DNA from 2 places in the Methylophaga sp. UBA1464 genome. Region 2 is predicted to be linked to the other one. Evidence: predicted binding sites of a transcription regulator. Region 2 holds the regulator's gene; the other holds the start of a gene.

Region 1 (13,555 bases), on a different contig from region 2:
ATTGAAACAGCGACCGGTAAAGATATTGCCAGTTTGATTATTGATTTTATTGAAAAAAACTCGGTTTCCGGAACCACTAAAACCAAAGGCCGTGGTTGATGGCTGATGCATTGATCATTGCCGGGCAACAGATCATGCCCGGACAAAACAAAGTGGTCGATGTACCGCTGCCAGATTTGTATATGCATACCTCTTTGAGTATGCCGGTTCAGGTAATGTGTGGTCGTCGTGAGGGCCCTGTTCTATTTGTATCCGGTGCGGTGCATGGTGATGAAATTGTTGGTGTGGAAATTATTCGTCGGCTGGTGCGAAGCAAACGTCTTAAAGGGCTTAAAGGCACGTTGATCACTATTCCGGTGGTGAATGTTTACGGCTTTATTAATCAAACACGTTACTTACCTGATCGCCGGGATTTAAACCGTTGCTTTCCTGGGTCTGAGGAAGGTTCATTAGCGGCACGTTTAGCCAACCTGTTTATGAGCGAAGTGGTGAATAAATGTACCCATGGTGTGGACTTGCATACTGCAGCCATCCATCGGGACAATCTGCCACAGATCCGTGCGGCTTTGGATAACCCTGTGGTGGAGGAAATGGCAAGGGCATTTAATGCACCGGTTATTTTGAATTCGGGATTGATTGAAGGTTCATTACGCCATGCCTGTCAGCAGGTCAATGTGCCGGTTATCGTGTATGAAGCGGGTGAAGCTTTGCGCTTTAATGAACTGGCGATTCGTGCCGGAGTCAGAGGTGTGTTGGCGGTGATGCGCAAATTGGGTATGTTGACCGAATCCCGTACAAAACAGGCAAAACCTGTCGATCCGTTTGTCGCGCGATCCAGTAGTTGGGTGAGGGCGCCGCAAAGTGGTATTTTCAGGATGCTGGTGCCCATGGGGGCGCAAGTGACAAAAGGCGATATTCTGGGCATGGTTGCTGCGCCCTATGGCGATGAGAAATCCGAAACCAAAGTGGTCGCTATCTGCAGCGGTGTGATCATTGGCAGAACCAATATTCCGCTGGTGAATGAGGGCGAAGCCTTGTTTCATATTGCGCGATTTAACCGTCCTGATGAAGTTGCGGATAGTGTTGAAGCTTTCAATACAAACCTGCATCCATCAACGGATACCAGCGCTCCTGAAGAGCAGCCGATTATCTGAGTCTGCGATTCGCATCCTTAAGTAGTGATGCTGTCATAATATTTTTGCAATTTATCCATAAAATAGTGACAATCCCGCGATTTAACTGAAGCCAAAGGGGGTCATACTGATGACACAAACCCATGCCAATCTTGATACAAACTCACCTGACGTCGCCTCTGATGAATGGAGTGCGCAACATAGCAGTAAGCTTTATGGTGTACGTGATTGGGGTGCGGATTATTTTGATATTTCCGCCGATGGCAATGCGGTTGTCAGTTTGCAATTTGGTGAAAAGACTATCCATGTTCCGTTGATTGATATTGTTAACGGAATGAAAGAGCGCGGTCTGGATATGCCCGCTGTATTACGCATCGAGAACCTGTTGGATCTGCGCATTACTCAGTTAAACGAAGCCTTTGCCCGGGCCATCAAAACCGCAGGTTATAAAAATCACTATCGTGGCGTATTTCCGATCAAGGTGAATCAGCAATGTCACGTTATTGAGGAAATTGCCGATTACGGTCGTCGATATCATCATGGTCTGGAAGCGGGCAGTAAGGCTGAGTTAATCATTGCTATTTCTCAGCTACGTGACCACGACAGTCTGATTATCTGCAATGGCTATAAAGACGAAGAATTTATTGAATTAGGACTGTATGCCCGCCAGATGGGCATTCCCTGCTTTTTTGTATTGGAAACCGCCACCGAACTATCCACCATTTTAGAACGCAGCAAAGCATTGGGTATCGATCCATTAATTGGCTTACGCATACGTTTGGCCTCTACTGTGGAAGGTCATTGGAATGGCGATAGTGGAGATCGTTCGATATTCGGTTTATCTACCAGTGCGCTACTCGAAGTGATTGATCAGCTTAAACAGGCTGATATGCTGCATTGCCTGCAATTACTGCACAGCCATTTAGGTTCGCAAATTCCCAATATCCGTAATATTCGTAGTGGTGTGATGGAAGCCTGTCGTTTTTATACCGGTTTAATCGAAGAAGGCGCACCGATGGGATATATGGACCTTGGCGGTGGTTTGGCGGTCGACTACGAAGGTGCACGTTCGAATAGCACGCACAGCATGAACTATGGTCTGGACGAATATTGCTACAACATTATTGAAACGTTACAGGAATGCCTGGATCCCCTTGATATAGAGCATCCTGTGGTTATCACCGAGTCAGGCCGGGCTTTGATCGCGTATTCTTCCATGCTGTTATTTAATGTATTGGAAGTACGTGATCATAAACCCGGAACGATTCCGGAAGTCGCTCCCGCTGATAGCCCGGACATGCTGGTGAATCTCTATGCCGTGCTGGGCAATGTAAAACTGCAGAACCTGCAGGAGTGCTACAACGATGCCATTTATTATCGTGATGAATTACGTGAGTTATTCCATCACGGTCAGGCCACTTTACGTGAACGTGCTTTAGCTGAGAATGTTTCATTAGCCATTCTGGAAAAAATCTCGGAACTACTGCCTCAGGCACGCCGGGTTTCTGCGGAGTTGGAAAGCCTGCCGGAATTATTGTCCGATATTTATTACGGTAATTTCAGTCTGTTTCAATCATTACCGGATATCTGGGCAATCGATCAGATTTTCCCCATCATGCCAATTCATCGTTTGAATGAAAGACCGACTCGTGCCGCGGTCATTGCCGATATGACATGCGACTGTGATGGTAAAATTGATTCGTTTTCCTACGAAGAGGGTATTCGTAAAACGCTGCCATTACATCCACTCAAGGAAGGTGAGGAATATTATCTGAGCGTATTTCTGGTAGGCGCCTATCAGGAAACCCTCGGTGATTTACATAACCTGTTTGGTGATACCAACGTGGTCAGCGTGCATATCAACGAAGATGGCAGCTTTGATTTTGTCCGTGAGTTCCATGGTGACAGCATTGCCGATGTGCTCAGCTACGTGGAATACGATCCAAAAGTGATGCAGGAACAGTTCCGTAAGCTGGCAGAACAAGCTGTGCGGGATGGCAAGATTTCAGTACCAATGCGTCAACAAATGTTACGTGCCTTCAGCGATAGCATGAATGGCTACACCTTCTTTGAAAGATAACTGCAGATTTATAAGGATTCAGCAATGTCAAAAGTGATCATTATTGGCGCCGGTGGTGTTGGCGGCGTCGTTACCCATAAATGTGCTCAATTACCGGAAATTTTTTCAGAGATTATTCTGGCCAGCCGTAATGAAGACAAATGCAAAGCTATCGCTGCTCAGCTGGATAGATCCATCCGTACTGCCAAGGTCGATGCCGACAATGTGCCTGAGCTGACCGCTTTACTGGAAAAGGAAAAACCGGATCTGGTGATCAATGTAGCGTTACCTTATCAGGACTTGCATATCATGGATGCCTGTCTGAACGCTGGTGTCGATTATCTGGATACAGCTAACTACGAACCTTTAGATACCGCCAAGTTTGAATACAGCTGGCAGTGGGCTTATCGTGAAAAATTCGAAAATGCCGGTTTGATGGCTTTGCTGGGCAGCGGCTTTGATCCGGGTGCCACCAATGTCTTTACCGCGTATCTGGCCAAACATTATTTCGATGAAATTCACGAGCTGGATATTATCGACGTGAATGGTGGTGATCACGGTTATCCGTTTGCCACTAACTTCAATCCGGAAATCAATATCCGTGAAGTCACTGCAGAGTGCCGTCACTGGGAAAATGGTGAGTTTGTTACCACCCCGGCCATGTCGAAAAAAGCCAGTTTTACCTGCCCGGAAGATGTCGGCAGCTACAATATTTACCGGATGTACCACGAAGAACTGGAATCACTGGTCGTAAACTTCCCGACGTTAAAACGTGCTCAGTTCTGGATGAGCTTTGGTGACAGTTATCTGAAACATCTGGAAGTGCTGGGTAATGTTGGTATGACTGGCATTGAGCCAATTGACTATAACGGTCAGCAGATTGTGCCGATTCAGTTCCTCAAAGCATTGTTACCTGACCCTTCAACACTTGGCCCACGTACCAAAGGTAAAACCTGTATCGGTTGTGTGGTGAAAGGCGTTAAGGATGGTAAACAGAAAATTGTTTATCTCTACCAAATCAAAGACCATCAGGATTGCTACGCTGAAGTTCAGTCGCAGGCGATTTCCTATACCACCGGTGTACCAGCCATGATTGGTGCCAAAATGATGCTGGAAGGCAAATGGAAGAAACCGGGTGTCTGGAACATCGAACAGTTTGATCCGGATCCGTTTATGGAAGATATGAATAAATACGGACTGCCCTGGGAAGTGATTGAACTGGATAATTTCAATCTCGACGATTGATCTTATAGATCTATAAAAAATTAACCACAGAGGCACAGAGGGCACGGAGGAAAAAAATATACATCCGCAGATTAAGCAGATGGACGCAGATTTCTAATTTTAAGAGAAATGTAGGTTGGGTTGAGCCTGCGAAACCCAACACCATCTATTCTTCTGCGTCTTGTTGGGTTTCATAAATTCAACCCAACCTACACTTTGTTAAAAAACGTAGGTAGGGTTAGCGTAGCGTAACCCGGCAAAAATAATCTGCGAGAATCTGCGTAATCTGCGGATAAAAACTCTGTGCCCTCTGTGTCTCTGTGGTTAATAAATATTAATGAAATAAATTAACTATCATTTTCAGGTATTTGAATTTAATGCAATTTACCAATTTTACCAAGCTGGATTTATCTCGATTGCCGTCTCCTTGTTTTGTGGTGGACGAAGTGGCTGTTGAGCGTAATTTACGCATTCTGAATCACGTGCAAACGGCCAGTGGTGCCAAAGTTCTGGCTGCTTTAAAAGCTTTTTCCATGTGGTCTTTAGCGCCATTGACGGCCAAATATCTGAGCGGCACTTGTGCCAGTGGTTTGCATGAAGCGCGACTGGGTTTTGAAGAATACGGTGGCGAAGTGCATGTGTTTGCAGCAGCTTTCAGCCAGCAGGATATTGATGAACTGCTGACTTTTGCTCATCACATTGTGTTTAATTCCTGCGGGCAGTGGCTGCGGTTTCGTGAACAGTGCCTGACAATGCAAAAACAACGTCCTGAATTGCATTTTGGTTTACGTATCAATCCGGAGCATTCAGAAGGTGCGGTACCGATTTACGATCCGTGTGCACCCGGTTCACGTTTAGGCATTCCGTTATCACAGCTGGATGAAACGGCTTTGGATGGCATTTCCGGCCTGCATTTTCATACTTTGTGTGAGCAGGGATTTGAACCATTGCAACGTACAGTAAAAGCCATGGAAGCCAAATTCGGTCATTTGCTGCCACAAATGCAATGGGTAAATTTTGGCGGTGGTCATCATATTACGGCGGATGGCTACAATATTGATGGTTTAATCCAATTAATTCAGAATTTTAAACAAAGGCATCAGGTCGAAGTGTATCTGGAGCCGGGAGAGGCGGTGGCAATTGGCACAGGTATTTTGAGTTGTGAAGTACTGGATATCAGCTGGAATCATCTGGATCAGGCTATTCTCGATACTTCGGCTACCTGTCATATGCCTGATACTTTGGAAATGCCTTATCGTCCAGATATTACCGGTGCAGGTTTAGCTGATGAAAAACCACATACTTATCGGCTGGGTGGATTAACCTGTCTGGCGGGTGATGTGATTGGCGATTACAGTTTTGATAAACCACTGGAAATCGGACAACGGCTGGTATTTGAAGATATGAGCCATTACACCATGGTCAAAACCACGACGTTTAATGGCACCAAATTGCCATCTTTGGCTATCTGGAATTCCGAAACCGATGATTTACGTGTAGTCAAAAGTTTTGGCTACAGTGATTTTAAAGAGCGACTGTCATGACAGCAGAATTAAACGAAGAATTTCCGATTTTCCTGGGATCTGAGATTGATCAGGCTGATCCTAAACAGGCGATGTTTCATGTTTTGCCTGTCCCCTATGAAAAATCAGTTTCCTATGGTGGCGGTACAGCGAAGGGACCCTCCACTATCTTGAATGCCTCATGGCAGCTGGAAAAATGGGATGGTAAAAGCAATCCATGTGATTTGGGCATTTACACCTGCCCGCCAGTAGACTGCAGCGTAAATTCTCAACAGGTGATTGATAATATTGCCAATGCCACTGCTGAAATCATCCGTAATGGCGGTATTCCCGTCGTGTTAGGCGGTGAACATACTGTCACCTACGGCGTCATCAAAGGCTTGAAGGATGCAGGGATTGAAGATTTCGGCATTGTTCAGATCGATGCCCATGCCGATCTGCGTCATGCCTATGAAGGCGATATTTTGAGCCATGCTTCGGTAATGAAACGTGCAGTGGATATGGGTATTCCGTTATACCAGCTGGGAATTCGTGCCTTTTGTGAAGAAGAAATGCAGGTGCGTGAAGAATTTGGCGTGTATTACCAGGATGCCGATGAACTGGTTCCCAATAATATCAACAGCATTACCTTACCTGATGATTTTCCGCAAAAAGTGTTTTTTACAGTCGATATTGACGGCATGGATCCCAGTGTATTTCCATCAACAGGCACACCGGTACCAGGCGGCCTGAGCTGGTACCAGACATTGAATCTGTTTGAATCGGTCGCCAAACAACGTGAAATTATCGGTTTTGATGTAATGGAATTCGCGCCGATTGAAGGCTTTCATGCCTATGACTTCGCCGCATCAATGCTGACTTACAAGTTGATGGGGATTACTGCTCGTAGTCGTCAAAGCTGATTTTTGAAAGTAACCACAGAGACACAGAGGGCACAGAGGTTTTTTTGAGTTATCCGCAGATTACGCAGATTTTCGCAGATTATTTTTGTCGGGTTACGCTACGCTAACCCGACCTACGATCCTGTTAAAAATTATAAATCTGCGTCCATCTGCGTAATCTGCGGATCTATTTTCTTTTATCTCCGTGCCCTCCGTGTCTCTGTGGTTAAATTAGTCGTTTCTGCTTTTCTTTGAAGCGTTTACACGTTAAAATTCGCGGTTTTTTTACTCACTGGGATCTGCAACATGAGCCAAGCTACAATCACATTGCTGCAAAACTACTACGATGCGTTCAACCGTCAGGATATGGATGCGTTTTTAAATATGCTGACTGACGATGTTATTCATGACGTCAACCAGGGTGGTCGTGAGGTTGGTAAAGAAAAATTCTCTGCATTTATGGACCGCATGAATGCCCATTACAAAGAACAAATCGTTGATATATCCATCACCACCAACGAAGCGGGTGACCGCGCTGCGGTTGAATTCACCGTATTAGGTGAATACCTGAGCACCGATGAAGGTTTACCGGAAGCTAACGGTCAGAAATACAATCTGCCAGCCGGTGCGTTTTTTGTGATTCGTGATGGCAAAGTGGCTCGTATCACCAACTACTACAACCTGGAAGACTGGGTGAAACAAGTCGTCGGTTAAACTGCAGGACAATCAGCCAGGCTGGAATGTATTTTCCAGTCTGGCTTTTTTATATGCCTTTCCATTGCACGGATTGAAATAACTATGCTGGAATTGAAACGTTTATCAGGTGAAGCCCTGAATCAATTTATTCCTGAACTGGCCAGATTGCGTATTCAGGTTTTCCGTGATTTTCCTTATCTCTATGATGGGGATCCGGATTACGAGGCTCGCTACCTGCAAACCTATATCGAAGCGCCTGACAGCGTGATTGTTTTAGCCTTTGATGGCGATAAGGTCGTCGGTGCATCGACCGGCATTCCGCTTAAATATGAAACAGATGACGTCAAAGCGCCGTTTATCAACGCGGGTATTGATGTCGATAGCGTATTTTATTGTGGTGAGTCGGTGTTGTTATCACAATATCGCGGGCAGGGTGCTGGTGTAGCGTTTTTTGATCATCGTGAACAGCATGCACGTGAACTAGGCGGTTATGAATACAGCTGTTTTTGCGGTGTTCAACGACCAGACGATCATCCGCGCCGTCCGGCAGGTTTCAGACCGCTGGATAATTTCTGGCGTAAGCGTGGTTATGAAAAACATCCTGAGCTGCACACCACCTTTAGCTGGAAAGAACTGGATGAAGCGAATGAGTCGCCCAAGCCAATGACTTTCTGGATGAAGAAACTCTAGCAAAGATCTGTTTTCTTAATATCCGTTCGCTTGTGTAGCGAAAGTAATTTTTACAAATAGTTTTTTTTGGCATTGAAATAAGGCTGAAATGCCCAATCTTTAATGTCCCGTTAACGATTTCCCGAGTTTGGTGCCAATGAGCAAAGTTAAAGTCGCTGCAGCACAGTACGATATCGGTTTTTTCAAGGACTGGTCGCAATTCACTGATAAATTGACTCAGTGGGTGGCTGAAGCCGTTGAAGAAAAGGCCAAACTGCTGGTGTTTCCGGAATATGGCAGCATGGAACTGGCTTCGTTATTTGGTGAAGCTATTTATACCGATCTCGGTAAGCAGTTACATTCGATGCAGGATGTGTATGCGGACTGGCAGGATCTGCATCATCAACTCAGCAAACAATACGATGTCATGATGCTGGCCAGTACGTTTCCGGTCCTGCAGGAAGATGGCACATTTCGTAACCGTGCGAATCTCTATGCACCGGATGGGCTGATTGGTTTTCAGGATAAGTTGATCATGACCCGCTTTGAAAATGAGCAATGGTTAATTCATCCAGGCCAACAGATTAAAGTGCTGGATACGGATGTCGGGCGTATTGGTATCAGTATTTGCTATGACATTGAATTTCCGATGATCGCCTATCAACAAGTCAATGCCGGAGCGGATTTAATTCTGGCACCAAGTTGCACCGATACCCAGGCCGGTTTTCATCGTGTACGGATTGGCTGTCAGGCACGTGCATTGGAAAATCAATGCTATGTTGTGCAGTCGCCTACGTTTGGTGAAGCTCGCTGGTCAGAAGCTGTTGATGTGAATACCGGGCGTGCCAGCATTTATACACCGGTGGATTATGGTTTTACCGATAATGGCATATTGATTGAAGGCGTGGCTGACAAGCCGGGTTGGGTCTGTGCTGATCTGGATTTGACAGAAATTGCCCGCGTTCGTGAGGAAGGTCAGGTCTTTAATTACCGGGATTGGCCTTTACAACACACATTATCCGGACCTGATTAAATTCGTTAAACACTTTAAACACCGCTGTTATAGCGGTGTTTTTCTCTGTATCAGCCAATAGCCCTGCAAGCAGTGTGGATGCAGCCAGTTTTGGCAGGGTATAAAATATTGAATCTAATTTAGCTTTGAAATATACAGGAGTCATGCATGACTAGCCCCGCGCAAATTGAGGAAATCGTCAAAAACTATCAGGATCCATCAACGCTGATAACGTTGGGCGAGACTCGTGCCACGGTTAAGGTTGTGCAGGATGACAATCAAACGCAGGTTGATGTGATTCTGGGCTACCCAGTCAAGGGTTATGCGGCTGAACTGGCCCAGAACTTAAAGCAATTAATTGAAGCTGATGGCGCAACCAATGTCAGCGTCAATATCACTACTAAAATCGTAAAGCATAAAGTACAGCAAGGCGTTCCGGCGCTGGAAAATGTCAAAAACATTATTGCCGTGGCCTCGGGTAAAGGTGGCGTAGGTAAATCTACCACTTCAGTTAATCTGGCATTGGCTCTGGCCGCTGAAGGCGCAACCGTGGGGATTTTGGATGCCGATATCTATGGCCCCAGCCAGCCACGCATGCTGGGCACTACGCAACGTCCGGAATCAGTGGATGGCAAATCGATTGAACCCATTGAAAGCTATGGCATTCAAAGTATGTCGATTGGCTTTTTAATCGATGAAGAAGAACCGATGATCTGGCGTGGTCCGATGGTGACGCAAGCCTTGCAACAAATGCTGGGCGACACTAATTGGAAATCACTGGATTATCTGGTCATTGATTTACCACCGGGTACGGGCGATATTCAGTTGACGCTGTCACAGAAAGTACCGGTCAGTGGTGCAGTTATTGTCACCACACCACAGGATATTTCCTTGCTCGATGCCCGTAAGGCATTGAAAATGTTTGAAAAGGTCAAGGTCCCGGTATTGGGTGTTATTGAAAACATGAGTACCCATATCTGCAGCCAATGCGGTCATGAAGAACATATTTTTGGTGCCGGTGGTGGACAATCAATGGCGGAACAATATGGTGTGAATATGCTGGGCAGCCTGCCATTGGATATTCATATCCGGGAAGATGCTGATAATGGGCAACCGACGGTGGTAAAAGATCCGGATGGAGATATTGCTCTGGCTTATCGAGTTATAGCCCGTCGTATTGCAGCCAACCTGGCCATGCAGGGTAAAAATTATGCAGCGGCCTTCCCGAATATAGTTATCAAGAACGACTAATCAGGCTATCATCAACATCTTTTGGGCTTTATTGACGGACTATGAGCATAAAATCAGATAAATGGATCCGCCGCATGGCAGAACAGCACGGCATGATTTCGCCGTTCGAACCGGGCCAGGTGCGTGAACGTGAAGGACAGCGCATTATTTCCTATGGCACTTCCAGCTACGGATATGATGTACGCTGTTCCACTGAGTTTAAAATCTTTACCAATATCAATTCAGCGATTGTCGACCCGAAGAATTTTGATGCCAGCAGTTTTGTGGATATCAACTCCGATGTCTGTATCATTCCGCCAAATTCATTTGCGCTGGCCCGCACCATCGAATCGTTTAAAATTCCGCGTAATGTGTTAACCATTTGTTTGGGCAAATCGACCTACGCGAGATGTGGCATTATTGTGAATGTCACGCCGTTAGAGCCTGAATGGGAAGGGCAGGTCACGCTGGAATTTTCCAACACCACGCCATTGCCAGCAAAAATCTATGCTCATGAAGGCGTTGCACAAATGCTGTTCTTCGAGTCTGATGAAATCTGTGAGACCTCCTATGCTGATCGGGCTGGTAAGTACCAGGGTCAGCAGGGTGTGACTCTGCCTAAATCCTGATTACGATTATGTCCGTGCGTAGTATCAGCAGATTCATTTTCCCGGGGCTGCTGCTATTGCTTGGCGGCTGTGAAGATCGACCACAACAGTCTTATGAGTGGCAACATAGTGATGGCAGTTACGCCGCTGTTTTTTCCGCGGATGGAAAATTTCTCTTATCGGCTGATGTAGATGCGGCTGCCAGACTCTGGGATCTGCAAACCAATCAGGTGAAGTACAGCTGGCAAAGTGAGGCTAAGGAGACAGTTCGTAGCACTTCCGTGGCTTTGGCAAAATCCAGTTCGCTCGCTGCAACGGTGGAGTTTGATACGGTTATGTTATGGAATACGGCGAATGGTATGCCGGAAAACAGACTGACCTTCCCGCTCAGAATTAAAGCGTTGGATATCTCTGCTGATGGTCGTTATTTATTACTGGCTTTGGCTGATAGCACGGCCGTTTATTTTGATATAGACGCCAATCGGGTACGTTATGTGTTTGAACATGATGGTGCCGCAGTCGATTCCCCTGTGAAGCATCCCATTAACACTGTGGCCATCTCCCCGGATGGTAAAACGGCTTTAACCGGTGGTGATGATCGTACGGCCAGGTTATGGGATCTGCAGAGCGGTGAACAGTTACAAAACTGGGTGCATAGTAATACTGTAAATCTGGTGAAGTATGATCCGCAAAGCCGATATGTATTTACTGCCGCGGATAATGGGCATGCTTATCTCTGGTCATTGGCAGATGGCCGTCTGCAATCACAATTGCGCAGTTCTGCATGGCCTAAATCAATGCCGGTTCCGGACTTTCCGGTTTTTACTACCACCACAACCGCCGTCAACTTTTCACAGGATGGCATGCTCCTGGTGACCGGTCATGCAGCAGAACGACTTTGTGTCTGGCAACTACCTCAAGGTGATAAATTACGTTGCTGGAAAGTGACCAGACAAAATCCGCTTAATCCCGGAATGGTCATACAGGCGGTGTCGTTTATTGCTAATGACAGTGCTGTATTAAGCATTGCCGGTACGGGTGAGGCGCAACAATGGCAGTGGAGGTAACACATGTACAAGCTGGTATTTTTTGTTCCGGAAACCCATAAAGAACTGGTTAAAGAAGCCATTTTTAATGCGGGTGCCGGACATTTTGACGGTTATGACTGCTGCAGCTGGGAAACACAGGGAATGGGACAGTTTCGCCCACTGGCAGGGAGTCAGCCATTTATCGGTGAAAGTGGAAAAGTTGAACAGGTAAATGAATACCGGGTTGAAACGATTTGTTCGAACGACACTATCAAAGCGGTTGTCTCAGCTTTGAAACTTGCACACCCATACGAAGAGCCTGCTTATCAGTACTGGCCAGTAAATCAAGAGGAATTTTAATTTAATGAACGCACCTGCGTCCCCAAAAACGATTCGTCTAGCGGATTATACGGTTCCATCCTACCTCGTTGACAATGTTGATCTGCAATTTGAGCTGGATGCTTCCACAACGCGCGTTATCAGCACTCTCAGTATGCGTCGTAATCCAAAAGGTCCAGGTGAGGACTGTGTGTTGAATGGTGAGCACCTTGAGCTGGTCAGTATCAAACTTGATGGCCGTTTATTAACTGCCGCTGAATTTCAACGTTCCAGTACGCAACTGATTCTGCCGCAATTACCGGAAAAATTTCAGCTGGAAATTGTGACTGAAATTCATCCAGATCAAAACACGGCTTTAGAAGGTTTATATCACTCTGGCGCGTTGGTATGCACCCAATGTGAGGCTGAGGGATTTCGGCGTATTACTTATTACCCGGATCGTCCTGATGTCATGGCGGTCTTTACGGTCACCATCACAGCCGATAAACAGCAATGGCCGATTCTGTTATCCAATGGCAATTTGCAGGAGCAGGGCGATCTGGAAGATGGACGTCATTGGGTACGCTGGCATGATCCACACCCTAAACCCTGTTATCTGTTTGCTTTGGTGGCCGGTGATTTATATATGCAACAGGATAAATTCACCACAGCAAGTGGTCGTGAAGTTACCTTGCAGATATATGTAGATAAAGAAAATCACGATAAATGTGACCATGCTTTAATGTCTTTAAAGCAATCCATGCGCTGGGATGAAGACAGCTACGGGCGTGAATACGATCTCGATGTATTCATGATTGTTGCCGTCAATGATTTCAATATGGGCGCCATGGAAAACAAAGGGTTGAATATCTTTAATGCGGCCTGTGTTCTGGCCAGCCCGAAAACAGCCACTGATAACGATTTCTATACCATTCAAAGCATTGTAGGGCATGAATATTTTCACAACTGGTCAGGTAACCGTGTGACTTGCCGTGACTGGTTTCAGTTAAGCCTGAAAGAAGGCTTTACGGTAATGCGTGATCAGTCATTCAGTGCCGATTTGAATTCTGCTGCAGTGCAACGTATTGATGATGTTGATCAGCTGCGAAGCCTGCAGTTTGCCGAAGATGCCGGCCCGATGGCCCATCCAGTGCGTCCCGATAGTTATATCGAG
Region 2 (14,774 bases):
TTGGGTGAGTGCCAGTACCGAACGCCAAACCCGGATCTAACAAGATATTAATGGCTTCTGGTTGCGGTGGTTGATGCCAGCTGGGCACGATCCACAATTTCTCACCGAAACAGATAGGTTTGAAATTGTCCATCCACTCACGTTCCCAGTCTTTATCTTCAACTGCTTCAATGCGGCAGTCAGGTAAATCCGTTAGCTGAGATTGCAGTGAGGTCAGTAGCGCGTCAGTGTCCGTTTCAGCATCAAATAATGCAATAACCGAGGTCGCAGACCACAAAGGTGTTTCGCCTATAGCGGGTTCGTAGATAGGCTGATCGGCATTGTCCTGAAAAGTGACTGCCGCTGCACCGCTCTCAGACAGAGCATCAGATAACGCTTCTGCCTGCTGCGGTGAGCTGGTGAAAATAAGTTGGATCCAGGCCATAACGGACGGACTTACAGTCCGAGTTTCTTTTCAAGATAGTGGATATTGGTGCCACCGGTCTGGAAATGCGTGTCATCCATAATGTCACGTTGCAGTTCAACATTGGTTTTGATGCCTTCAATGCCGATTTCTTTGAGCGCAGTACGCATACGGGCAATCGCTGATTCACGGGTATTACCGTAGGCAATCAGCTTGCCTATCAATGAATCATAATTTGGTGGTACACGATAGCCGCTGTACAGATGTGAATCCATGCGGATACCAGCGCCGCCTGGCGCATGATAATGCGTAACCAGACCCGGACTAGGCATAAAGGTACGTGGATCTTCTGCATTAATACGGCATTCAATGGCATGACCGCGCATCACAATGTCTTCCTGTTTCACAGAAAGTGGCATACCAGAAGCAATGCGGATTTGTTCAGCAACCAGATCCACACCGGTAACCCGCTCTGTGACCGGGTGTTCGACCTGAATGCGGGTATTCATCTCAATGAAATAGAACTCACCATCCTGATAGAGGAACTCAAACGTGCCGGCACCGCGATAACCGATACGTATACAGGCATCCGCACAGACTTTACCCATACGATCACGCATTTCGGAAGTGATGCCTGGTGCAGGTGCTTCTTCAACGACTTTCTGGTGTCGGCGCTGCATAGAACAGTCACGTTCACCTAAATGGACGGCATTACCATGCTCATCTGCCAGTACCTGAAACTCGATATGGCGTGGGTTTTCCAGGAATTTCTCCATGTAAACCATATCATTGCTGAACGCGGATTTAGCTTCGCTTTTGGTTAAGGCAATCGCATTCAGCAAATGCGCTTCACTGTGAACTTCACGCATACCGCGTCCACCGCCGCCGCCAGCTGCTTTGATAATAATTGGGTAACCAATTTCACGTGCCAGACGTAAATTGGTTTGATCATCATTGCCCAGGGGGCCATCCGAACCGGGAACACACGGTACACCAGCGGTTTTCATGGCTTTAATCGCTTCTACTTTGTCACCCATCATACGAATAGTTTCAGGACGGGGACCAATGAAAATAAAACCACTTTCTTCGACACGTTCAGCAAAGTCAGCATTTTCAGACAGGAAACCATAGCCAGGGTGGATTGCTGTGGCATCGGTGATTTCAGCCGCGCTGATTAACGCCGGTACATTCAGATAACTGAGACCGGATGGTGCCGGGCCGATACAGACACTTTCGTCTGCCAGTAGCACGTGTTTCAAATCACGATCCACGTCTGAGTGGACGGCCACGGTTTTGATACCCAGCTCCCAGCAGGATCTGAGAATACGCAAAGCAATCTCGCCACGATTAGCGATGACAATTTTATCAATCATGTTGTTTTATCCGCAGTTTTTGGCTTGCGATAACAGCCGGAGCTGTCAGCAATATTATTCGATAACGATCAATGGTTCGTCATACTCAACCGGGTGGCCATCTTCAACCAGAATAGCTTTAACGGTTCCGCTGCGATCGGCTTCAATCTGATTGAACATTTTCATCGCTTCAATGATACAAATGACATCACCGGCTGAAACTTGCTGACCCACTTCTACAAAGGAAGCCGCTTCAGGTGACGGCGAACGATAAAAAGTGCCAACCATTGGCGAACGCACTGCATTGGCTTCGTTAGAGGTTTTAGTAGCTGCGGCCGCTGCTGCTGTAGTGGCGGCTTCACTGGCAAAAGAGGGCGTGCTGGGTGCCGCTGATGCAGGTTGTGGCGCAGCAAAATACTGTTGTTGTGGTTGGACAGTGCTGGCGCGGCTGATACGAACAGATTCTTCACCTTCAGAAATTTCGATTTCAGCAACATCCGATTCCTGAATCAAATCAATCAATTTTTTTATTTTACGAATATCCATGATTTAGCCTTGAGGGTTGGTGTGTTTAATGGCAGCTTGTAATGCCAATTCATAACCTTGTGCTCCGAGTCCACAAATTACACCGACAGCCAGATCTGAAAAATAGGACTGTTGGCGAAATGCTTCACGACGATGCACATTGGACAGGTGTATTTCTATAAAAGGTATTGCCACCGCAGCTAAAGCATCACGAAGTGCCACGCTCGTATGCGTAAATGCTGCCGGGTTTATTAAAATAAAATCATATTGCTGGCGTGCTGACTGAATAGCCGAAATAAGTTCATGCTCGGCATTGCTTTGGAGGCAATCGAGTTGGTGTCCGTCAGCCTGCGCCAACTGTTGCAGTCGGGTGTTGATATCATCAAGGGTTGTGGCACCGTAAATTTCAGGCTCGCGCTGACCCAGCAGATTCAGATTGGGGCCATGCAATACTAGAAATTTCGCCATAACGACAACACACCAACGCTGGAAATATAAGGCGGGATTTTGCACTAGCCAGCGCTTTATTGTCCAGCTTTTTAACGAAAAATCCGGCTTTTTGTCGCTAATTTCGCCGAAATACAGGCATTCTCACTATTTTGTTGATTGAGCAAGGAAATCCGCCAGATGAGCGTTCAACTGGGCGGCAGAGACATGTCCAACCAAACGATGAGAGGCTGATTCGTTAGCATTTTTATCATAAAACAACATGCTTGGCGGTCCAAAGACGCGAAGGGCTTTTAATAGCGCTTGATGCGCATCGGTATTATCGGTGAGGTCGACTTTCAGTAGCGTAAAATTCTGCAGGGTGCTGACAACCTGAGGATCACGAAAAGTGGTTTGCTCCATAGCCTTACAATCGGTACACCAGTCTGCATAAAAATCCAGCATTACCGGTTGATTGCTTTGGCTTAGCGCTGATTCAAGCTCTTCAACTGAATTCACATTGGTAAACTGCAATTTTGCTGTGGTTGTTGAGCTGGCATTGCCGATTGTCAGGTTATGCAGAGGCTGCAATATGGAATTTCCGCCACTGGCGCTGCCGATCAGCAATAAAGCACCGCTGATAAGTGACAGTAAACCAAGACCTTTCCATAGTTTTTGCCAACCAGTGGCTTCAATCGGCAGACTGTTAAGTGCGCCCAGATATACTGCGCTGATAATCAACAGAGCACCACTCATAAACAGAATCGCCCATCCCGGCATAATCCGATCCAGCATCCAGATGGCAAGCGCGATCAGCATCACACCAAAAAACGCTTTGATATTTTCCATCCAGCGGCCAGCTTTAGGTAACAGGGTCCCGGCAGATGTACCGATTATCAATAACGGAATGCCCATGCCGATACTCATCGCAAATAATGCTGCACCACCTAATATCGGATCGGCATGCTGACTGATAAATAACAATGCGCCGGCCAGTGGTGGTGCCAGGCACGGTCCGACAATTAATCCTGATAACAAGCCCATTAACGCGACCCCGATTAAGGTGCCGCCTTGCTGACGATGGCTGAGCTGATGCAGGCGTTGTTGTAAACCATGCGGTAACTGCAATTCAAAAAAGCCAAACATCGATAAAGACAACAACAGTAAGATGCCGACAAAGCTGGAGATCACCCAGGGATTTTGCAGCATTCCCTGCAGATTACCGCCGAGTAATCCGGTTAATACGCCGGCAGCTGTGTAAGTAACTGACATGGCCAGTACATAGGTAAGTGACAGAATAAATGCCCTGCGCGTGGTGATGTGTTCACCCTGGCCAATAATGATGCCGGATAAAATCGGAATCATTGGAAACACACAGGGCGTAAAGGCGAGCAGTAAGCCGAGCCCCAGAAAGCCGAACAGAATCTGCAGCAGATTATCGTTTTGCAGACGTTGGGAAATCTCATCCTGCTGGCTAACAGCATTCGAGTTCATGACCGGGTTAACAGGGGCGGATTCGACAGCCGCTGCCCCGGTACTTGCTGAATCCGTAACCGCGGGCAGACTCAGATTAATGGTCTTGCGAGTAGGCGGATAACAAATCCCAAAAGTTTCAGAGCAACCTTGATAGTGAGCCGTTAACGTCACCGAGGTTGCGTCAGTCTGGTTGCGAATTAAAGGCAGGTTTAGCTGTAGATCGCTGGTGTAAACTTCCGATAGCCCAAAATAGGCATCATTCTTCATCTCACCGCCAGGTAAGGTGAATTCACCTATCTGCACCGCATCACTATCAGTTATTTCAAAATGGATTTTATCCTGATAAAGGTAATTCCCCTCCATGATTTGCCAGCCGGCCAGAATGGTTTCTGGAGAGGTCAATACCGCATCAAAGGCAAATGCTTCATCCACTTCGGGAGGCATATCGGCATCGCTAAACCCGAACTTCTCCAGCAGACTCGGTCGCGCCTGAGCTGAAAAACTGCTGAGCAGCATAAGCAGTATCAAAAATTGTTTCATGTAAAGATCGCCACAGATTCGTTGCAGTTACAGACCATTCTAACAGCCGATTGTTACACGGGTGAATGTAACAGGGTGTCATGTTGTCTTTAAACTGTAATAATTAGCCACATTTTCGGCAAAGCACGGGTGTCCAGTGGAAATTAAAACCATTCATAAACTTGAAAAGCAGGCCTATAAAAAAAGCCATGCAGAAATAGCCAGAATAGGTTTTGCCTTATTTTTCCTCGCGGCCATCATGGCATACAGTTTCGCCACTTCCGGCGGCGTTCCCAATAATCTCTTTTTAGCTATTGCCGCCGTTTTTGGTGGTTATATGGCGATGAATATCGGTGCCAACGATGTCGCCAACAATGTCGGGCCAGCAGTCGGTTCTAAAGCATTGACCATGGGCGGCGCCATCATGATTGCGATGATTTTCGAGGCCGCAGGCGCTTTTATTGCCGGTGGTGAGGTGGTGTCGACCATCAAAGGTGGCATCATAGATATCAACCAGTTTGGTACCGATACCGATAGTTTTATCTGGGCCATGATGGCGGCATTACTGGCGGCAGCGTTATGGTTGAATCTGGCTACGTTTGCCGGCGCGCCGGTATCCACTACCCATTCCATTGTCGGCGGTGTTATGGGCGGTGGTATGGCCGCGGCCGGATTCAGTATTGTTGATTGGGGCACCATGGGCGCCATCGTCAGCTCGTGGATAATTTCGCCATTGATGGGCGGAATAATTGCAGCTTCATTCCTATTGGCGATTAAAAAAACCATCATTTTCCGCGAGGATAAAGTTCAGGCTTCATATCGCTGGGTGCCTATCTATGTCGCCGTTATGGCATGGGCGTTTTCCACCTATCTGGTCATTAAAGGGCTTAATCAGGTTTGGGGCGGTTTTGTTGCCGCTCTCAATGGTTTGCCGATGGTGACGATTGCTCCGCAAGGTAAACCGAGTTTTCTTATTGCCATGCTGATTGGTTTAATGATCGGCGTTCTGGTGTTCTGGATTGTTAAAAAGACCATTGGCAGTAATCTGCCACACATGAAAAATGATCGTGCCAGCGTCAACGCACAATTCACCATTCCATTGATTTTTGCCGCGGCGTTATTAAGTTTTGCCCATGGTGCCAACGACGTGGCAAACGCGATTGGGCCTTTAGCGGCTATTAACGATGCGATTATGACGGGCGGCATTACGTCTCAGGCTGGTATTCCAATCTGGGTCATGGCCGTGGGCGCATTGGGTATTGCGATTGGTTTGGGTTTATATGGTCCACGGTTGATTCGAACTGTCGGTGGTGAAATTACCGAACTGGATCAGATGCGCGCCTATTCGATTGCCATGGCGGCCTCATTAACAGTCATTATCGCCAGTCAGCTTGGTTTGCCGGTCAGCACCACTCATGTTGCCATTGGTGGTGTGTTTGGGGTGGGTTTCCTGCGTGAATGGCTGGATGAATCAAATAAAATTGAAAGACAGATTGATCGGGAAAAAGCTGAAATCAAAGATGATAAAAAAATGCTGAACGCATTGCGTAATGAGCTGAAAAAGCTGGAGAAAAAACCATCGAAAACGGTTGAAGAATATCAACGTATCACCGAGCTATTTCGCTTAATTGATGAAGAAAAAGCAGAATTGAAAAAAGCCAAAAAGCTGTTAAAGAAAGACAAGAAAAACCTGTTTGTAAAACGCGATATGGTGAAAAAAATTGTAACTGCATGGGTTATCACGGTCCCTGCCGCTGCTACATTATCAGCCTGCATCTTCTTTATGATCAAAGGCATTATGCTGTAATCAAATGTTCATCAATCTGACATATTCTGTGTTTTAAACCATTTGTCAGAGCACAGTCGATATGCTGAATAAACTCAAATCCCTACCCGTCGCTATTCAGCAATATCTGGTGGTCACATTCAGCTACTGGGCATTTACCGTTTCTGATGGGGCATTACGCATGTTGGTGGTGCTGTTTTTCCACCAGCTAGGTTACAGCCCGCTGGAAGTGGCGATGCTGTTTGTGCTTTATGAGTTTTTCGGCATTGTGACAAACCTGGTCGGCGGATGGCTGGCAGCCAGATTAGGGCTTAATGTCACCATGCATCTGGGCTTGTTATTACAGGTCATCGCTCTGGCGATGCTTTTGGTGGATCCGCAATGGCTCACCGTAGCCTATGTGATGGTGGCACAGGCATTATCCGGTATCGCCAAAGATCTTAATAAAATGAGCGCTAAATCCAGCATCAAAATGCTGGTGGCGGATAACGCCCAATCTACTTTATTTAAATGGATATCCATTCTCACCGGCTCCAAAAATGCACTGAAAGGGGTGGGTTTTTTTGTCGGTGCAGCATTGCTTTCATGGATCGGCTTTCGTGGAGCCATTTTTACAATGGCTGTCGTGCTGTTAGTGGTGTTAATTCTCAGTATTGTGTTACTGCAGCGCGATTTGGGTAAAGCCAAAAATAAACCCAGGTTCAGCGATATCTGGTCAAAAAGTGCCGCGGTCAATCGATTGTCGCTGGCCAGGTTTTTTCTGTTTGGTTCCCGTGATATCTGGTTTGTGGTGGCTTTACCGGTGTTTTTGCATGCTCAACTGCAATGGCCGGCCATCTATGTAGGCGCGTTACTGGCAGCATGGGTTATCGCTTATGGCATAGTGCAGGCATTGGCACCGAAACTGACCGGTTTTTCCAAACAGCATGCGCCTGACGGTTATCATGTCTGGCTATGGTCGTTGCCGTTAATGGTTCTGCCATTACTTATCGCGATGACCGTTTATTTTCAATGGGCTGTGTTGCCAGCGTTAACCGCAGGTTTATTAGTCTATGGGGCGGTATTTGCCATTAACTCTGCCATCCATTCCTATTTGATAGTTTCATATGCCGATGCGGCAGGGGTTTCACTGGATGTCGGATTTTATTACATGGCCAATGCGGCAGGCCGGCTGTTTGGTACTTTGTTATCCGGCTGGGTTTATCAGGTGGCCGGACTGGCAGCCTGTCTGGTGATTTCTGCGCTGATGATTCTGGCCGCCAGTATTATTTCAAAATTGTTACCCCGCCAAGCTCAGTATTGATAAAGCTTTCAGCGCTGTTATCAGATTGTAATAATTTCCCATTAAGCTTTATTCTAATTAAAGATGGATTAGGAATTTGCAAGATATGAGCATATCGGTTTTGTTGGTGGAAGATGATGCTGCCATTCGTGACATGATTACCTTCAGCCTGCGTCAGGTTGGTTTTACCTGTGAAGCATCGAAAGATGCTGAGTCCGGACTGGAATGGCTGAAAAATCAGCAGCCTGACATGATTTTACTGGACTGGATGTTACCCGGAATTGATGGTATTGAATTTATTCGCCGTCTGCGTGCCAATGAGTTTTTAGCTTCAATTCCGGTCATCATGCTCACCGCTAAAGGTGAAAGTGAAGATATGGTCAAAGGTCTGAGCGTTGGCGCCGATGATTACATCAACAAACCTTTTTCGCCTCCCGAACTGATAGCCCGCATTAAAGCGGTTTTACGGCGTTGCCGTCCGATGGAAGATGACGACGCGCAGAAACTGCAGATGGGTGAACTGGTCATGGATACCAAGAGCCATCGGGTGTCGGTCAATGGTGAACGCATAGAACTGGGGCCGACCGAATTCCGTTTACTACACTTTTTTATGAAAAATCCCGAACGAGCCTACAATCGTTCCCAGCTGTTGGATTTCGTCTGGGGGGATACCGTATATATTGAAGAGCGCACGGTGGATGTGCATATTCGGCGGCTACGTAAGGCGCTGGAACCCAGCGGTCATGACAACCTCGTACAAACTGTCCGCGGTGTTGGCTACCGTTTTTCTGCTGAATAGCAGGATTGTCGAATGCAATGGGATTATTGGCGTTTAATTACCCTGCTGAGCTTAGCCGGGTTTCTGGGATTGGTGCTGGGCCATATGATGCCCTTTTTGTTTGTGGCGGCACTGATCTATGCATTATGGCTTCAATGGCAGTGGACACTTTTACAAAACTGGTTATTGAAAACCAATAAAAACCGCCCGCCTTCGGCAGATGGTGTGATTGATGATGTTCGGCGCCAAATTGAGCGCATGCGCTTGCAGAACAGTAATCGTAAAAAGAAACTCACCGGGTATTTGAAACGATTCAAAACGGCGACAGCAGCCATACCTGATGGTATTGTTGTTATCGGTGAATTTGGTCAGGTTGAATGGGCGAACCAATCTGCCAAAGCACTGTTGGGTATTCATTGGCCTCGTGACGCAAATTTGCGTGTCAATAATCTGTTGCGTGATCCGGCGTTTCATAAACTATTGGATATGCCGATTGATAAAAATATAACAACGCAGATCACCTCTCCTAAAAATCAGGCTACCCAACTGGAATTGAAACTGGTTGAGTATGCTGATAATGATCGCCTTCTTATCGCCCGGGACGTCACTCAGACCATTAAGTTACAACGAATGCGGCGGGATTTTGTCGCCAATGTTTCTCATGAGTTACGCACCCCCTTAACTGTTTTACGTGGCTATCTTGAGAGTTTTGATGTTGATAGTGATCCAGCCATGTGGCGTCAAGCTTTGCCCGTCATGCAACAGCAAACCCTGCGTATGCATCTGATGATCAAAGATTTGTTAGCTTTATCTCAGCTTGAAACGGGCGACAAGCCTCTACATCATGTGCCGACAGATGTGAGTAGATTACTGCAAAGTATTGTTGATGATGTGAAACGTCTTGATAGTTTTCAGGATCATCAAATCACATTAAATTGCCGGACGGATAAATGGTTATTGGCTGATGTAGATGAATTACGCAGCGCAATTTCAAATCTGGTTTTTAATGCCGTGAAATACACACCCGCCGGTACCAAAATCACGATTAACTGGACGGTTGATGGGCAGGGAAGTGTCATTGAGGTGATTGATGATGGTGACGGGATTGCGAGCCATCATCTGGAGCGGCTGACTGAGCGTTTTTATCGTGTGGATAACGGTCGGGATCGCGAAAGCGGTGGTACGGGGTTGGGTCTGGCTATCGTAAAACATATTGTCACTCGGCATAAAGGTCGGCTGGAGATACAAAGTGAGTTAGGGGAAGGCGCCGCTTTTCGCTGTATTTTTCCAACAGAAAAAGCAATTTCTGCCCCAGATATTTAATGATTTTCTGTCATTAATATTACGTTTTACAATGATATTAATGAAACGCCTTTGCTATAAAATAGCCCCAGTTTGAAAACAAATTGTTCATATTAAGTGTCCACAAACTTAATGACTCATAATCATCATTTGTAAAATTTAACTCGAATACAAATTAACGCTTCTGCAATCCATAAAAATTGATCTTACAAGGATATCTTTAATGTTGACCAATCAGCACATTTCCCAGCAGTTTGAAAAGCAATTACAAGATATTCGTAGTCAATTATTAGCGATGGGAGGCCTGGTTGAAAGACAAGTAAGCAACGCGATGCAGGCATTATTGACGGGTGACACCGATTTAGCGCGTGATGTCATAAGTGGTGATGATGAGGTCAACAAATGCGATCTTGCTGCAGATGAAAGCTGCATCAGTATCATTGCATTACGTCAACCCAGTGCCGGAGATCTGAGACTGGTGACGGTTATTTCAAAAATCATTACCGATTTAGAGCGTGTGGGTGATGAATCCGTGCGGATAGCCAAAATGGCACTTAATTTATCGGAAAAGGATCGCCCAAATAAAAATTACCGTGAGTTAAGAAGGCTGGGTATGCATGTAGAAACCATGTTGCGTGATTCGCTGGATGCTTTTGCCAGACAGGATGCTGACCTGGCGTTGAAAGTGGCCCGTGAAGATAACAGTGTTGATGAGGAGTATGAAAGCCTGTTAAGACAGCTTATGACTTACATGATGGAAGATCCTCGAAAAATCAGTCGTGCTATCGATATGATGTGGTCAGCACGGGCTTTGGAGCGTATCGGCGATCATTCACGCAATATTGCTGAACACACCATATATCTTGTCAAAGGCAAAGATGTGCGTCATTTGAGTATTGATAAAATGGAACAGGTCATAAAACAAAAATAAAATTAAGTGGTTTCTCGGCTAGCCTACTTAATATCCCAAGTCCTATCCTGGTATACAACAGATCCTAAATCATCATTTGATTAGACTTTGAATGATATCAACGGTATTAACCATACTTCTCCTGCACCATCCTGAATATCAATAATGGTATGACAGAAAAGAGTCAGGCAGAATGCTTGCAACTAGAACAAAGCTGAGATTATGGAAACACCTGATGATTTTGATGTACTTGCCGCTGTGGATCTGGGTTCCAACAGCTTTCATATGATTATTGCCCGCCTGCGTGATGACCACTTCCAGATAATGGATCGGCTGCGGGAGATGGTGCAGTTGCGGGCCGGGCTGGATAAGCAAAATAAGCTGTCTGATGAAGCCCAGGACCGTGCCATTGCTTGTCTGGAGCGTTTTGGTGAGCGTGTTCGTCATTTACCTGCTGGTAAAGTTCGGGTGGTAGGAACTAATACCCTTAGGGTGGCTGAAAACAGTCGTGAATTTCTACGTAAGGCGCGTCAGGCGCTGGGGCATCCTATTGAAATCGTCACCGGCGAGGAAGAGGCCCGACTGATCTATCTGGGCGTGTCGCGATCACTGGCGTTTGATAATAGTCGTAGATTGGTGATGGATATTGGTGGCGGCAGTACCGAATATATTATCGGCGAAGGATTAGATGGATTGCGCCGTGAAAGCCTGGAAATGGGCTGTGTCAGTTTCACTCAACGGTTTTTTACAGATGGCACGGTCAGTCAATTACGCATGCAGGCTGCTTTATTAACCGCTGCTATCAAGCTGCGCTCTATTCAGCGCCCATACCAGAATCTGGGCTGGGTCGAAGCAGTCGGTGCTTCCGGAACTATTCGCACAGTGGCCAGTATCGCGACAGCCCAGAGCTGGAGTGAAAACGGTGTGATCACCGCCGAAGCGCTGGATAAAATAATTGCCCATATGGTGGAAGCCGGTCATCACGACAAGTTTCAACTGGAAGGTTTAGGTCCCGAACGAGCCAATGTTCTGGCTGGTGGGGTTGCGGTATTAAAAGCGTCATTCGATCGATTGAAAATTGAACGCATGATTGTGTCGGATGGTGCATTACGTGAAGGATTGCTCTACGATCTGCAAGGTCGTATTCAGCATGATGATGAACGCGATCGCACAGTGAATGCTTTGGCTCGTCGTTATCATGTGGATGAGTCTCATGCCGAACGGGTCAGCAAAATGGCCACCGAGTTGTATGAACAGGTTGCCGCCGAATGGGAAATCAATACCGAAGAACAATTGCAGCGCTTGCAATGGGCAGCCAAGCTCCATGAGGTGGGGCTGGAGATTTCGCACTATCAATATCACAAACACTCTTCTTATTTAGTTGCCAACTCCGATCTGCCGGGGTTTTCCAGAGAAGAGCAGCAAGCCCTTGCCGCGATGGTGAGAGGTCAGCGCCGGAGTTTTCCACGTAAACATATCAAACAACTGTCCGATGAGATGCAGCAGGCCACAATGCGATTGACGATTTTGCTGCGTTTGTCACTGGTGTTTAATCGAGGTCGAAGTGAAAAGACCGATACGCATGTTGGCCTTAGTTTGCATCGTAATTCTCTGATATTGACACTGCCATCCGGCTGGCTGGAAGAACATCCATTGACTGAAGCGGACTTGATGCAGGAAAGACAGGAGCTAAAAGAAATTGATATTCGCCTGAAAATTCGTGATTAATCTGGAATTTCACTCCACTGCAACAGTCAATCTCTTATAGATAAGGGTGGTTTTATGTGGCGATCAGTTTGTGTATTTGTTTCAGGCTTGATGTTATCCCTGCCGCTTTGGGCAGAAGAGCAGCTATACCTGAGCGAAACCGGCGATCGCTTTACCATCAGTCAAACCAAAGATGGTCAATATTGGGGGTCGCTGATTATCAGTGATAAACATACTGCCAGCTTTGCTCATAATGAACTCATTCTGCTACAGCTTGATGAGCAAACACCTGTTTCTCTTGAACATGGCAATTTGAGTTGCGGTTCACCCGCTAAAGCCCGGCAAACAGTGTTTTATGACGTTTCCCCTTCAGCTAATGAATTATTCATCAAAGGAAAGGCGCAGCCCTTACCTAAAGGTTTCCAGCAAGTCAGACAGCGCGATGTATTTACTACAATTACCGCCGATCGACGTGCTGAAACTGTTGATTTTGTCTTGAACGATGAAACGGTCAATCTGCAGCAGCTGCAATCTGCCAGCACACTGAAGTTTCGTTTTGTCACCGATGATGGAAAACGTCGTCAGGCACTTTTTCATATACAACAATAATAAGACTGTTGGCCCTGACATAACGTCAGAGCCAACCATGACAGATTACTTGGCTTTGCTGGGTTTAACCTCGCCAATTGCGCCATCAGCACGGGCTTTCAGGTAAGCATAAATTTGATCCATGCCTTCCATCACCTGGGGATTACTTTCCCAGGCTGGCATCATGCCGATTTGTCCCATCTTGCCGTGAGTAACAGAGGCGATAAATTCATCTTTGGAAATGACATTCAAGCTATCCGCCAGATTGGGCCCCACCATACCTTGTGCATAGGTGCCATGACAGCGGGCACACCAGTTACGATAAAGTTTATAGCCATTAAAGGTTGCACTATCCAAAGCCTGTCCATCGGTTACGGTATAAGGCTTATCGTCGGCAAGACTGAAAGGGCTGAAAGCCAGCAGACTTGCGATAATGGCTAAACTACTTGGTTTTAGACTATTTTTTTGCATATTGTCCCCCCATAAATATCAATAATCAGGTCATTGAGAGTCATCCGCTTTTAATGCGGGCAACGGATAGTCAATGTTCGATTACAACGGTCAAAACCCTGATTCAATCTTCCGGTCATTTGGAAACTGCTGTGTTAATTAACATGGTTCTGTACCATTCAATCTGTTTTGAACAGCATACTCTTTAACCTTCAAATATAGTTTAGTAAATGCTAATAAATGAAAAATGTGTTTTTTGCGGCTCTTGTATGTCAAATCACACAAAAAATACAGGGTTAAAGTGTTAATCTGTCCGCTAGTTGAAATTCAGGTTACATAAATGGATGCACTTACGACTTCGTTAATCACGGCTTTTTTGCTTGGTTTGTTCAGCTCGGCACATTGCATTGCCATGTGTGGTTCCGTTATCGGTGCATTAACACTGACCTTACCGGCGCACATTCGTGAACAGCCACGCAAAATGTTGCCATTTGTGTTGAATTACAACGTTGGCCGCATACTCAGTTATGCCATTGCGGGAGGGCTTGTCGGATTAGTTGCTTCACCACTGGCACAAATAGATGGTTTGCCGTTTTTACGCTATCTCTCCGTATTGGTGATGATCGGTATGGGCTTATATCTGGCCGGCTGGTTCCCCAGGTTTGCCCATGCTGAAAAAATCGGTGCGCCTATCTGGCGAAAATTACAGCCCATCGGCCAAAAACTGCTCCCGGTACGCACCTTAAAACAGGCCTTTTTATTAGGTGCAGTCTGGGGCTGGCTACCATGTGGTCTGGTGTATGCCGGACTGGCAGTAGCAGCAACCACAGGTGATCCTTTATACGCTGCATCGGTGATGCTGGCATTTGGTTTGGGTACCTTGCCGGCAGTGATGGGTGCCGGGATGTTTGCCGGCTTGCTGGCCTCATTAGCCCGTAATTTACTGTTTCGTAAATTCGCTGGCATCATGATTATCATGATGGCTCTGCTGGTTTTATTGTGGCCGCATGGCGGACATGAACATCATGATCACTCAGAGATGCAGCAGGTAACTGAACCTGCTGATGATGACTCACATGTCGGACACCAACACTAAGTCGGGTATGACAGAATGACAATAGAAATGATTGGCCATTCCCCTCAAATAACCCATCTTCAGCGGGTATTACCGATGATTGCCCTGAGTGATGCCAGTGTGCTGATTTCGGGTGCTACCGGGACGGGCAAGGAGTTGGTGGCGCAAAGCCTGCATCAGTTGAGCCGACGCTCA

Evidence for each region. Region 2 encodes PhoB, which activates phosphate uptake and scavenging genes when phosphate is short. Its sites were predicted from a motif close to GNNTGTCATAAAACTGTCANAT; they were not measured.
Region 1: a site for PhoB is predicted at 1,183-1,204, ahead of speA (biosynthetic arginine decarboxylase). Genes of this name have one in related genera too.

Annotation. Positions count from the first base shown of each region.
Region 1 covers NZ_DCSO01000011.1:24,827-38,381, reverse strand. The annotation lists partial or broken gene B3O33_RS00965 (30S ribosomal protein S6--L-glutamate ligase) at 1-99, shown strand, start outside; gene B3O33_RS00960 (succinylglutamate desuccinylase/aspartoacylase family protein) at 99-1,154, shown strand; gene speA (biosynthetic arginine decarboxylase) at 1,264-3,213, shown strand; gene B3O33_RS00950 (saccharopine dehydrogenase family protein) at 3,238-4,437, shown strand; gene nspC (carboxynorspermidine decarboxylase) at 4,794-5,960, shown strand; gene speB (agmatinase) at 5,957-6,841, shown strand; gene B3O33_RS00935 (ketosteroid isomerase-related protein) at 7,127-7,534, shown strand; gene B3O33_RS00930 (GNAT family N-acetyltransferase) at 7,619-8,206, shown strand; gene B3O33_RS00925 (carbon-nitrogen hydrolase family protein) at 8,343-9,218, shown strand; gene apbC (iron-sulfur cluster carrier protein ApbC) at 9,366-10,448, shown strand; gene dcd (dCTP deaminase) at 10,490-11,056, shown strand; gene B3O33_RS00910 (WD40 repeat domain-containing protein) at 11,065-12,102, shown strand; gene B3O33_RS00905 (NGG1p interacting factor NIF3) at 12,106-12,423, shown strand; gene pepN (aminopeptidase N) at 12,428-13,555, shown strand, end outside.
Region 2 covers NZ_DCSO01000045.1:119,384-134,157, reverse strand. The annotation lists gene prmA (50S ribosomal protein L11 methyltransferase) at 1-424, opposite strand, end outside; gene accC (acetyl-CoA carboxylase biotin carboxylase subunit) at 436-1,776, opposite strand; gene accB (acetyl-CoA carboxylase biotin carboxyl carrier protein) at 1,831-2,301, opposite strand; gene aroQ (type II 3-dehydroquinate dehydratase) at 2,305-2,748, opposite strand; gene dsbD (protein-disulfide reductase DsbD) at 2,875-4,722, opposite strand; gene B3O33_RS05310 (inorganic phosphate transporter) at 4,859-6,508, shown strand; gene arsJ (organoarsenical effux MFS transporter ArsJ) at 6,570-7,790, shown strand; gene phoB (phosphate regulon transcriptional regulator PhoB) at 7,876-8,568, shown strand; gene phoR (phosphate regulon sensor histidine kinase PhoR) at 8,581-9,870, shown strand; gene phoU (phosphate signaling complex protein PhoU) at 10,073-10,780, shown strand; gene ppx (exopolyphosphatase) at 10,982-12,487, shown strand; gene B3O33_RS05280 (hypothetical protein) at 12,542-13,075, shown strand; gene B3O33_RS05275 (c-type cytochrome) at 13,121-13,525, opposite strand; gene B3O33_RS05270 (sulfite exporter TauE/SafE family protein) at 13,845-14,600, shown strand; gene B3O33_RS05265 (sigma 54-interacting transcriptional regulator) at 14,616-14,774, shown strand, end outside.